3 regions of the Neobacillus sp. PVCKKU3 genome follow, and region 1 is predicted to be linked to each of the others. Evidence: riboswitches for the same ligand, from Rfam matches in the RefSeq annotation. Region 1 holds a riboswitch; each other region holds the start of a gene.
What was found. A riboswitch is a leader RNA that binds a small molecule or an ion and turns the genes downstream of it on or off. The one in region 1 is predicted to bind thiamine pyrophosphate.
Positions count from the first base shown of each region.

Region 2: it holds a riboswitch for thiamine pyrophosphate, as region 1 does, so the genes downstream of both, thiC (phosphomethylpyrimidine synthase ThiC) here and thiM (hydroxyethylthiazole kinase) in region 1, are expected to answer to the same signal.
Region 3: it holds a riboswitch for thiamine pyrophosphate, as region 1 does, so the genes downstream of both, tenI (thiazole tautomerase TenI) here and thiM (hydroxyethylthiazole kinase) in region 1, are expected to answer to the same signal.

Region 1 covers NZ_JBLVQN010000004.1:175,773-180,007, reverse strand. Annotated here, with positions in the region: gene ACNQGS_RS04665 (glycosyltransferase family 4 protein) at 1-797, shown strand, start outside; gene ACNQGS_RS04660 (HipA family kinase) at 794-1,594, shown strand; gene ACNQGS_RS04655 (glutaredoxin family protein) at 1,926-2,168, shown strand; TPP riboswitch at 2,296-2,404, shown strand; gene thiM (hydroxyethylthiazole kinase) at 2,485-3,306, shown strand; gene thiD (bifunctional hydroxymethylpyrimidine kinase/phosphomethylpyrimidine kinase) at 3,306-4,118, shown strand; gene thiE (thiamine phosphate synthase) at 4,115-4,235, shown strand, end outside.
Region 2 covers NZ_JBLVQN010000019.1:105,423-109,657, reverse strand. Annotated here, with positions in the region: gene ACNQGS_RS14640 (VanZ family protein) at 1-364, opposite strand, end outside; gene spoIIQ (stage II sporulation protein SpoIIQ) at 496-1,350, shown strand; TPP riboswitch at 1,719-1,831, shown strand; gene thiC (phosphomethylpyrimidine synthase ThiC) at 1,985-3,748, shown strand; gene ACNQGS_RS14625 (hypothetical protein) at 3,723-3,926, shown strand; gene ACNQGS_RS14620 (penicillin-binding transpeptidase domain-containing protein) at 4,171-4,235, shown strand, end outside.
Region 3 covers NZ_JBLVQN010000020.1:24,293-28,527, forward strand. Annotated here, with positions in the region: gene ACNQGS_RS14770 (PaaI family thioesterase) at 1-178, shown strand, start outside; gene ACNQGS_RS14775 (hypothetical protein) at 256-558, opposite strand; gene ACNQGS_RS14780 (zinc-binding dehydrogenase) at 744-974, shown strand; gene ACNQGS_RS14785 (histidine kinase N-terminal domain-containing protein) at 1,021-2,301, opposite strand; TPP riboswitch at 2,340-2,449, shown strand; gene tenI (thiazole tautomerase TenI) at 2,598-3,179, shown strand; gene thiO (glycine oxidase ThiO) at 3,196-4,235, shown strand, end outside.

The sequences.
Region 1 (4,235 bases):
TGATGCCGCACCTGAAAACCTTCAAAGGAATCGAGCCCAAACTAATCATTGTTCCCTCCCACTATCAGAAAAGGCTAGTTTCCATTCTTACAGAGGATATCCCTATTCACGTTATATACAACGGAGTCGATACGTCTTTTTTTCGGGCATTGCCTGTGGAGGAAATCGATTTTGCAAGCCAGCCTCTTAACCAGCATGGTAAAAAAATTGTCGGCTGGATAGGCCGTACTGATAGGCGGAAGAATTGGCCAATGCTATTGGAGGTCGCCGAGAAAATAAAACATGAACGTGATGATATAGAATTCTGGCTCATTGGCGGTGCACAAAGCGTCCAGCGGGAAGAATTTGCTGCCGCTTGGAATGACGGGGAACTAACTGACATTGTGAAATGGTTTCCCGTTATTCCGTACCAGCAGATGCCGCATGTCTATGCCAAAATTCGCGAATCGGGCGGCTGCACTCTAGCGACAACGAAGTCGGAATCGTTCGGGAATACTTTTATTGAATCGATGGTGTGCGGAGTTCCTGTTGTGGCTTCGAACATCATGCCAATTAACGAACTGGTGGTAAATGGTGAGACAGGCTTGCTTTATCGGGGCCAAAACGTCGACGATGCAGTCAAGCAAATCTATGAGATTGTAGATAATCCCGACATGCATCGAAAAATGTCGGAAGCTGCAGTTCGTCGGGTGGAAGAGAATTTTGCCATTCAAGTGGTCGCGGATCAATACGTTCACTTATTAAAATCATTCATTCAATTGGAGAGGAATGGAGATGGGGAGGTGGAGGCGACTTGATTAAACCTGTTTCTTATCAGAAAAAATTACAAGGAAAATCGAATGCACATCTAATCACGTTTGATGATGGCAGGGAGTATGTGGTGAAATTCTTTCAGCAAGGTTTTGAAAGATCTTTGCCCAATGAATGGGTCGCCTACTGCCTTGGGCGATATCTAGGATTGCCGATTCCATTTGGCAGAATCGTAGAAATTCCGGAGGAATTCTCGTTACAGGTGCCTGAACTTGCCGAGATGGGACACACCCAATACCAATTTGCATCTTTGTTTATTCCCGATTGTCTGGATGGCCACAAGGTTTCAAAAATTTCTTCTATTGATAACCACCAGTCATTAGCGGGTATTATTGCATTTGATTATTGGCTGTTTAATCGTGATCGGACTCGTATGAATGTTCTTTTTCAAGAAGTTGCCTCAGGTTCAGGAGCGTATAAGCTGTGGATGATCGACCAGGCAGAGGTTTTTGGTTCCTATAATTGGACCCAGGAGGATGTAGATAATCTCCCTGCCGATTTATTAAAAAGTGCCACACATGAATTGATGTCGGCTTATATCGAGGATGAAAAAATATTTTATGAGCACCTCGAAATCATTCAAACAATCCCTATTTTATTAATAGAAGAAATTGTTGAGCTTATCCCGGAAGAATGGGGCGTCACAAAAGACGAAAAAAAAGCAATAGTAACAACACTCGTAACAAGGCGAAAAAAAATTCTTCCTAAATTGCTCGAAAGGTTTATGAAAAGAAAATGGGTGTCAGACACCACAAAAAGACATTTTGGCAAATTGTCCACCTAAGGCGAATGAATTGTAAAATAATGGGTGCGCAATCGTTTAAACCGTCATTTTTTGACGGTTATTTTTTTGTTTTTTCGTGGTTTTTGGTTGAATAGGCTGTTTTGTGATGGGAAATTATTGTGTTTATTCCTTGGGAAAGCGCATGAAGTGACATTTCTCGAGTTGTGAGGTCGGTAGAGTGATGTACAAAACGACATGACCCGACATGAAGCTGTATTCCCACTGTTTGCCTTTATATAAATCATTTGGCATATAATCATTTAAATTGCTTTTTGTAGGTAAAATGAATATTGTGTATGTTAGACATAATCGGACAGGGGAGAAGTTTATCTTGAGCAAACAAGTAATTGTTTATACCACCAACGACTGTATCGAATGCACAATGGTTAAGAAAGTCCTGACTGAAGAAGGAATTCCTTTTGAGACAAGAAATGTGGCAGAAAATCCTGAGTATCAAAAGGAAGTGGAAAAATACGGTTTCCTCGGTGTTCCTGTTACAGTAGTGAATAATCGTGCGGTAAAGGGTTTTACAAATGATCTTAAAGAATTGATGGAGCTTGCGAAAGAGAGCTAATAAGTACAAATTTCGGAAATCGAGTATTTCGGAGTTTTTAGAAGCGGGTTAAACAAAAGTATTTTTAAGATATTTTTCTTTACAAAAAAGATTCTTAGGTTTATTCTGATGATAATTTCATATTTGATGTAACTACTAGGGGTGCCCTGTTAGCGGGCTGAGAGAAAACGGCTAGTTTTTAACCCTTCGGACCTGAACTGGATAATACCAGCGTAGGAAAGTAGACCATGTTTAATTTTTACGGTTTCTTACTTAACTTAACCAGGTCCTTTATGAGGGCCTGGTTTTTTTTATTTTTTAAAAGGAGGAGAAGGATTTGCTTAAAAACAACTTGTTTGAAACGTTGCAAAAAGTAAGAGAAGTAAAACCGCTTGTACATAATATTACGAATGTAGTGGTAACCAATTTTACTGCGAATGGACTTTTGGCTCTTGGGGCATCACCGGTAATGGCCAATGCTGCTGAGGAAGCCGCAGATATGGCACGGATCGCCAGTTCACTAGTTTTAAATATTGGCACTTTAAATTCACAAACGGTAGATTCGATGATTTTGGCAGGGAAGGCGGCCAATGAACAAGGTATTCCGGTTATTTTTGACCCGGTGGGTGCAGGGTCAACCCCTTATCGGACGGAAACAGCGCAAAGGATCATGAGGGAACTAAGAGTATCCATAATTCGAGGGAACGCCGCTGAAATTGCCAATGTCGTTGGAGAGAAATGGGAAATCAAAGGTGTCGATGCGGGAAGCACAAATGGTAATATTACCGATCTCGCCATGACTGCTGCAGAAAAATTAAACTGTATCGTCGTCATTACAGGGAAGGAAGATGTCGTTACGAATGGGAGTACCACTTATGTTGTGGCTAATGGACATCCATTGTTAACAAAAGTGACAGGTACTGGTTGTCTATTAACCTCAGTTATTGGTGCATTTACCGGGGTGGAGAAGGATTTACTGCAGGCAGCTGTTGCTGCAGTCTCGATATACGGAATAGCCGCAGAAAAGGCGGCGGAACTAACGGTGGAATCAGGCCCAGGAAGCTTTCAAATCGAATTTTTGAACCAGCTTTCGAAGGTTGCTGCAGATGACATCAATCTTTATTCTTCCATAAAGAAATTAACAGGAGGAGGGCAATAATGAAAAAGGCGTTAACGATTGCAGGTTCCGATTCAGGCGGTGGAGCCGGAATTCAGGCGGACCTAAAAACGTTTCAGGAGTTAGAGGTTTTTGGCATGTCCGCATTAACCGCTGTTACAGCGCAAAATACATTAGGTGTCCATGGAGTTTATCCAATGACAGCAGAAGCGGTTATCGAACAGATGAAAGCCATCGGTGAGGACATGGGGACCGATGCGGTGAAAACGGGTATGTTATTTAATGCGGAAATTATTGAAGCTGTATCTGCTAATCTTACAAAATATCATTGGGATAATGTTGTTGTGGATCCTGTAATGATCGCAAAAGGCGGGGCTTCCTTGCTGCAAATTGAAGCAATTTCTGCGATGCAGAAATTTTTAATGCCGCTTGCCAAAGTGGTTACCCCGAATATTCCAGAGGCTGAGGTCCTAACCGGGATGTCTATACGTACAGCAGAAGATAAGCAGGAGGCAGCAAAAAAATTACATGCCTTAGGGGTGCAAAACGTTGTGCTGAAAGGCGGCCATGATGAAAACCCTTCAGAATCAACAGATCTCCTCTTCGATGGAAAAGAATTCTATACTTTTACGAGTAAGCGAATTCCGACCAAGAACACACACGGCACTGGCTGCACTTTTTCAGCAGCGATTACTGCTGAACTGGCTAAGGGAGCAGATGTATATCAAGCGGTCATCAAGGCGAAGGATTTTATTCAGGCTGCAATTGAAGATGGGATTTCGATTGGACAGGGACATGGGCCGACAAACCATGGGGCTTACCGGAAAAGAATCATGGAGATGGTCCAATCATGATAAACTTACGGGAAGCCTTGAAAGTATATTTTATTATGGGAACAGCCAATTGCAGGAAGGACCCGGTTGAGGTATTGAAAGAAGCCATCGCCGGAGGAATTACCTTTTTTCAATTTC
Region 2 (4,235 bases), on a different contig from region 1:
AGTCCTTAAACAGGTCAAATAGCGACGCGGAGCGGTATGGATAGAACGATTGGTGGATTTCGTCACTGATGCCGTAGAAGGCCGCAAACAGGGCACAGGCCAAGTTCCAGCCTGGTGTAAAACTGAAACCGGCGACAGCATTGCTGCGCAGGTCAGCGTCACCGCGTCTAAACGTCAAACATGCGAGGACTAGTAATACATATAAAATCGCAAACTCTATTAAATGCAACGATTCTTTAATAGTATGGTCAATATTCGAATCGGGCAGGCGCACGAAGTGGTCCGACGGCAGGCTCGATTGAATGAAGATGGCTGCCATGTAAAGCACGGGCAGGACCCGCAGCACCCATTTTAACACTTTCATGAAACAATTCCCCCTAAAAATTTTTCAAAAAGATGCATAAAAACGCAGGCGATTACAAAAAATAAAATTTTTTTCAGACTAGTGTATATAATTCTAGTTATCTGTTCAGAATGATTGCTGAGGTGATGAAAATGAGAGAGGAAGAAAACAAACGATCTTCTCAAAGTTCCAGCGTAAAACGCTTTTTCAAGAAGCGTTGGGTATTTCCAGCCATCTATATCGCAAGTGCAGCAATCATTTTAACAGGTGTTCTTTGGTACCAGTCCAGCGCAGGAGACTCAGACAAATACGATTACAAGTCTACTGATATTACTGGCAAAAAGACCAACCCGCCTGCAGTTGAAGTTAACTCGGCTTTAGAAAACGTCAAAATGCCGGTGAAGGATGCAGCATCAGCAGTGATCAAGACAAAGTTCTATGATTTCACAGCCAAAGCTGAAGACCAGGAAGCCGCATTAGTATTCTACGAGAACACATACAATCCGAATACTGGTGTCGACATCACCATGAAAGACGGCGAAACGTTTGATGTATTAGCATCACTAAGCGGTAAGGTCGTTCGAGTGGAAGAAGACGCAGTGCTTGGAAATGTCATCGAAATTGAACACGACAAAGGTATTGTAACACAATATCAGTCCGTGAAAGACATTAAAGTTGAAGTTGGCGACAAGGTGAAACAGGGAGATGTTCTTGCCAAGGCTGGGCAAAGCATGTTCAATGAAAAAGCTGGAACACACGTCCATTTTGAAATTCGTAAAGATGGCGTCGCGGTTAACCCTAGTAAGTATATCGACAAACCGGTAAGCACTTTACAAGAAGCGACTCCTTCAAACAGCAAGGAATCCATGCAAACTCCTAGCGAAAAAAAGCAGCAGGAGTTGGAGGATCCAGCTGGCTCCGACGACCAGTCTTCCGATAAGGAAACAGACGACGGCAAGACCAAAGAAGACGAGTCCACTAACTCAAAAGAAAAGACAAATTCTTAATATAGCAATTGTAAGTAAAGGGGAAGGGGAATGCTTCCTCTTTTTTTTGCGTTTTTTTTTCAAAAAAAAGAATCCGGCCGCTAGCCAGATTCCGCACGTTATCAAAAAAATAGGACCCGGCCGATTGCCGAATCCAACACGATATATTAAAAGGGGGGGTTATGAAAAAGTGTGACTAAGATTGTCCTTTTCACACTCTTATCTTACCCTCCAGATATGAACAAACTATGAACAAAAGGTGAAAGTTTGAAAAACAGTTATGAGAATTATCTGTTCTGATAACCACAAAGTTTACCAAAAAGTCCTTTCCATTTTCAAAAATTTCTGATATATTTTGACTGTAAGATGATAACTTAATATTGTTTGAAATGCTCTACTGGGGGGGTCCGATGGCTCGGACTGAGAGAAGAATGCATAAATTCTTTGACCCTTTGAACCTGATCTGGATGATGCCAGCGTAGGGAAGTAGTATCAAAGGTGTCCGTGTTTAATTTGGGTACCGCTACTTTTGGATGAAATAATCAGGTTCTGTGCAAACAGAACCTTTTTGTATTGTCCTCTATTACTTTCCAGTAATGAACTGCGCTGTAACTCCCAGGGTGCAAATTCAAACCATTTTGAAGGAGGAAGTTACATGCAGAAGCAAGTGGAAGGGAACATCGAGTTAAAATCACAATTCACTGGAAGTAAAAAGGTATATGTCGAAGGGGCAAGCCCCGATCTTAAGGTTCCTATGAGAGAAATTCAACTTAGTCGAACCGTTGCTGCTTTTGGAGAAGAAGAAAACGAGCCTGTTCGGGTCTATGATACGAGCGGCCCCTACACAGATTTGAATTATCAGGTCGATATTCAAAGCGGACTTCCAGCATTGCGCAAGAATTGGATTCTCGAGCGGAATGATGTGGAGGCTTATGTTGGAAGAGAAATAAAGGCCAAGGATAACGGATACCATGAAGGGGACCAACGTGCAAACCTTGAATGGTATCCTAATGTAAACAAAACACCCCTAAAGGCTAAAACAGGAAAAAATGTCACCCAGATGCATTATGCCAAAAAAGGCATGATTACCCCTGAAATGGAGTACATAGCCATTCGTGAACATAGGGAACCGGAATTTGTTCGTGCGGAAGTTGCCAGCGGGAGAGCGATTATCCCAGCCAATATCAATCACCCGGAAAGCGAACCGATGATTATAGGGCGAAACTTTCATGTGAAAATTAATGCAAATATCGGGAATTCGGCTGTTACCTCCTCTATAGAGCAAGAGGTTGAAAAAATGACCTGGGCAACTCGCTGGGGCGCCGACACCATCATGGATTTATCAACGGGAAAAAATATCCATACAACGAGAGAATGGATCATTCGCAATTCTCCCGTACCAGTTGGAACGGTCCCAATCTATCAGGCACTCGAGAAAGTAAATGGGATTGCCGAGAATTTAACATGGGAAATTTACCGCGATACGTTAATTGAACAGGCGGAACAAGGCGTCGACTATTTTACAATCCATGCCGGCGTTTTGCTGCGATATATTCCTTTAACGGCAAAACGGACAACAGGCATCGTATCCCGCGGCGGCTCGATTTTGGCGCAATGGTGCTTGGCTCATCATAAGGAGAATTTCCTCTATACTCATTTTGAAGAAATATGTGAAATCCTGAAACAATATGATATCTCTGTTTCTCTTGGAGACGGGCTTCGTCCAGGCAGTATTGCCGATGCAAATGATGAAGCACAATTCGCAGAGCTTGAAACGCTCGGAGAATTAACAGACATTGCCTGGAAACATGATGTGCAGGTGATGATTGAAGGGCCTGGTCATGTACCGATGCATATGATCAAAGAGAACGTCGATAAGCAAATGGAAATTTGTAAAGAAGCGCCATTTTATACGTTAGGACCTTTAACCACCGATATCGCACCAGGATATGATCATATTACTTCAGCAATCGGAGCAGCGATGATCGGCTGGTTCGGAACAGCGATGCTCTGTTATGTGACACCCAAAGAGCATTTGGGCTTACCGAACAAAGATGATGTCCGGGAAGGAGTCATTGCTTATAAAATTGCCGCTCATGCCGCTGATTTGGCCAAAGGGCACCCCGGTGCGCAAAAAAGAGACAACGCGTTATCGAAAGCCCGTTTCGAATTCAGATGGGAAGACCAGTTTAATCTTTCTTTGGATCCGGAGCGTGCAAGGGAATACCATGACGAAACATTGCCATCGGAGGGGGCAAAAACAGCCCATTTTTGCTCCATGTGCGGGCCGAAGTTCTGTTCGATGAGAATATCACATGACATTCGGGAAAAGGCAGCGAGTAAAGAAGTGGACATCGAAGAAGGCATGAGGAAAAAAGCGGAGGAATTTATTCATGATGGATCAAGAATTTATCGATGAGACGAATTCCATTAAGGTAATAAAAATGAATGAAGAAATAGACATCCTAAAACAAAAAATTCATAGCTTGGAAAAGGAAATTGAAAACATTCAGCAACATTGCCGGCATTTATTTTCCGAAACGTACGGTATGAGGAAATGCCGAAAGTGCGGTTTCGCAGAAAGCACCTATTATTAATTTCATTCACCTAGTCACAAAGCAAATCCCGGTTTAATAGCCGGGGTTTTTTAATGCCGCTATTTTCCTTAGGAGTTTTGTCCTGAAATTGGCGATGGGGTGTTTTTGTTGCGGTAGATTGGAGGGCTTGGGCATATGTTAAAGAGTCAGCTGATTATACCTGGAATACAGGATGACCTACGTTGCTTTGATGAGAAATCTGTCTAAGGTTGTGTTAAAATGGTAAAAAAAGGAGGGGTTTGCCTTGAAAAAAGTTGCCGGGCTGTTGCTTGCCGTGGTGCTGGGTGTTTTGCTTGCCAGCTGCAGCAA
Region 3 (4,235 bases), on a different contig from region 1:
TAAACCGATTTTTAAATCGAAGCTTCGAGCAGAGGGGAAACTCATTAAGAAAGGCTCTACAGTGGGATTGCTGGAATGTCATGTATATGATGAAAAAGGAAGTCTAGTCGGGCATTCTACTAGTACATGTATGATATTAAAAGGAAATACGGAACGAAAGCGAGTTCAGCTAAAATAAAACATGGGGACGGTTCTCATGCTTCCAAAACATAAGAACCGTCCCCGTGCGTCACCACTTGTGAATTTTGGTGGGGATTAATCGTAGCGGACTTGGTCTTCTCCCTCCAGAATTAACTCCAATTCTGTTAAAAAGTTGAGTTGAAGCGGTGCCGGTAAACGCTCGATTATATCACTGATTTCAGGAAGATTTTCTGCATCATCGATAGTGGCTGGCGGTTGGACCAATTGCTGATACCAAATCTTTAATTCGTCAATAAACTCATAAAAATGCCTTTCAAACCGTTCGGCACATTCTTCGCTTTCATCCTCTGAAGCGGTCTTCATCATTTCCCAATCCAGAAGGGCAGCCTCCAATTTCTCGTAAACACGATTTATCACATTATCACTCCTTGGCTATTAGTATCTAAGCGAAAGCCTAACAACAAGGCGTTCCTTGAACAAATACTGCTATGGTTTTGAGTATACAGAAGCAAGCCTTTTAAGACAAAGGATTCGTCACTTGTTATGACTTTTGGTCTAATTCGTAATGGAATTTCCTTCATGTAGGAGGTTCAGGGGCTCAAATGTTTCAAGCACTGACGCTGGGGCCTTGGTTCTCCCTCTTTGGAAATAAAAAGATGGGCAGCTTTTTACAGAGGCAGAACCAAAGTGATTTAAATTTGATAAAAGGGCTTATCGAAGCTGGAAAAATTACACCAGTCATCGATAAAAGGTTTAAATTAAGCGAAATTCAGGAAGCATTCAAGTATTTCGAACAAGGGCATGCTCAAGGTAAGGTAGTTATTACAATTTGAAAACTATTAATTAAAAAATGCACCGTTTTGGCTGTGCTTTTGAATTCTAATTCTGTTTAATAGGAAATGTAAGTTGAAAGGTAGTTAAGTGATTATCTGACATACATTCTATTTCACCGTGGTGTTTCTCAACAATATTCTTACAAACGAATAAGCCGATACCTGTGCCTAGTTTCTTAGTAGTGAAGAAGGGTTCGAAAATTAAATGTACTGCTTCAGGATCGATAGTAGGGCCATTATTAGAAATACGAATCTTAATTTGGTGATCATCTATATTTGTTTGGATATTAATTTTCCGCAGATTTTCTTCTTCCCACACAGCGTCAACTGCATTTATTAATAGGTTTAGAAAGACTTGTTTTAACTCATTCCGATCGCCAGTAATACAAATATCAGCATCGATATTTGTATGAATTTGGACATTGCCATCGACGATGCTTGGATAGAGGAAATCAAGCACTTCTTCTATTAATAAATGGATGGTAATGTCTTCATTCTGGCTTTCTGCCAGCATGTTCAGTTTAGATGTATGAAGGAACTGAGTAATTCTGAACTTAAGTTGATCTAATTCTTGGCTGACGACATCTAAATACGGTAGATTAGGATGCTCGTGTTTTAATAGTTTTATAAAGCCCATAACGGAAGTGAGCGGGTTGCGAAATTCATGAACAAAGCTCGAAGACATTTGTCCAAGAATCGCCAACCGGTCCTTATGTGTTTGGGAAATAAATAAATTTTGTTCTTGTAGTTTCTTATCTTTGATTTCGGTGTACTTAGAAACAGCAAAGTAACAGAATAAATCGAACTGTTTATTGACCAAATCAATAATTGCCTGGAGATCTTCTGGCATGAGTCCAGATTGGTTTAAGTATTTAATAATAATACTCCTACCCAGATTAACATTATAAACAAACTCCCCAATATTGATATTAGCCTCGACCCGTTCTAGGGCTACTTTGTGCGCCAGTAATTTAACATCTTCTTCCGAAAATCCATTTAACATAGAATTAGTTATAAGATGGTACATTAAATGACCGTTCTTTAATATTAGCTCTGGATTATCCCGGTAATAATGGATAATAATTTGCTCTTCCCAAAAATGTATAAACTTTTGTTCATTCTCAATTAGAAATTGGCCTACTTTTTTATCCATACACAGCCTGCTTTCCACTATATTAAAGTGATTATAGCATAAAAATTTGATGCATGGGGACGGTTCTCGTGCCTCAAAATAGGTGTAAATAAGAAATATTTCAAAGCAATTTGATGAAATGTACGAGCAAATAAAGTTTGAAATGTTTGACTTTTTAGAATAAAATGTTACCATATATCCATATAAGGTAATCTTTTCAAATGAATATGAATCAAATCCGCTAGAGGTGCCTTTTTGAAAAGGCTGAGATTGAAGTGTGACTTCGGGACTCTATGAACCTGATCTGGTTAATGCCAGCGTAGGGAAGTGGACAACGGGATTTTTGGAGAGCAAAATTTTTATTTCTAAATTTCGGCCACTTTCTTACAAAAGGAAGTGGCTTTTTGTTTTGCCTGTTTTGCGCTTCCTTAGACCAGCGAAATCCATTCAAAGGGGGGAGTTGTATTTTTACTAGTCTAAAAGAAAAAGAGTTGCATCTTATATCCAATGGTAAAATGCCGATCGACCAATTGGCTGAAATAGCGAAGGATATTCATCCATTTGTAACTGCGCTACACTTGCGGGAAAAACAAAAATCAGCAAAGGAGCTTTTTCAAGCAGTCGAACTTTTAACAAATGCAAACGTCCCTCCATCAAAAATCGTGATTAACGATCGGGTAGATGTTGCAATCGTGGCAAAAGCCCTTGGTGTTCAATTAGCCTATCATAGTTTAGATACAGCCTGTGTAAAAGAACATTTTCCTCAACTTAGGGTCGGGACCTCCATTCACTCCTACGAGGAAGGACAAAATGCAAAGGAGAAGGGTGCTGATTTCGTTCTATACGGTCATGTCTTCCCTTCGCAATCAAAACCAGGAAAGACCCCAAAAGGGCTAGAGGAATTAACACGGCTGTCACAGCTGAACATTCCGGTGATTGCCATTGGCGGGATAACGCCGGAGAATACGGAAGAGGTCCTACAGGCAGGGGCAACGGGTATCGCTGTCATGTCAGGTGTTTTAGATGCTCGTGACCCCTTATTAGCCGTAAAGTCTTACATACATGCATTTTGAGATGGAGGTGGGAAATATGGATCATACATTTGATGTTGCCATAATTGGAGGTGGTGTTAATGGAGCCTCGATTGCCTATCAGTTATCAAAGCAAGGAAGAAAAGTCATCATTATTGAGAAAGAACAAATCGGCTGCCAAGCATCAAGTGCTGCCGCCGGAATGCTGGCTGCGCAAGCTGAACTTGAACATGAAGGTCCATTATTTCAGTTGGCGATAAAAAGTCAAGCAATGTTTTCGGCTCTCGCAAATGAATTATTGGAAACGACTGGTGTGGACATCGAGTTTGTCAATAAAGGGATGTTAAAAATTGCAGAAACCGAAGACATAGTAGAAGAAGTAAAAAAACAGGTCACCTTTCAAAAGAAATGGGATCCAACCATAAAATGGCTGGATGCGAAGGAATTACGAGAAATGGAACCGTCACTTTCACCAAGCGTACCTGGAGCGATGTATCTACCGAACGACGGGCATGTACAGCCTGCAAAGCTAACGCAGGCGTTCGCAAAAGCGGCGGTCCATTTTGGTGCTAAAATACTTGAAAATACCGAAGTGCTATCCTTTCTTTATCAAAACGGTCAGGTGATAGGGGTGCAAACCACAAACGGAACCATCCTTAGTGATAACTTTGTTGTTGCGGCCGGTGCTTGGGCGGCCCAATTAATGCGTGAATTTGATTTAGAGATGAACATGTATCCTGTTAAAGGTGAATGCTTTTCCGTTAAAACAGAAGGGCCAATTATCAATAGAACCATTTTTTCAGATAAACGCTGCTATCTTGTACCAAAAAAGAATGGAGAAATTTATATTGGTGCGACCATGATTGAACATACATTCGATAAAAAGGTAACAGCAAAAGGGATTGCCACTTTGCTGGAAAGAGCAACCCAAATCATACCGCAAATTAAAGAGGCAGCGTGGGAGCGGGTGTGGGCTGGAATTCGGCCACAGACAGGTGATGGACTGCCTTACATTGGCGCACATCCGAGGTGGAAAAATTTGTTTGTGGCAGCAGGGCATTTTCGCAATGGGATTCTACTTAGCCCGATTACAGGGAA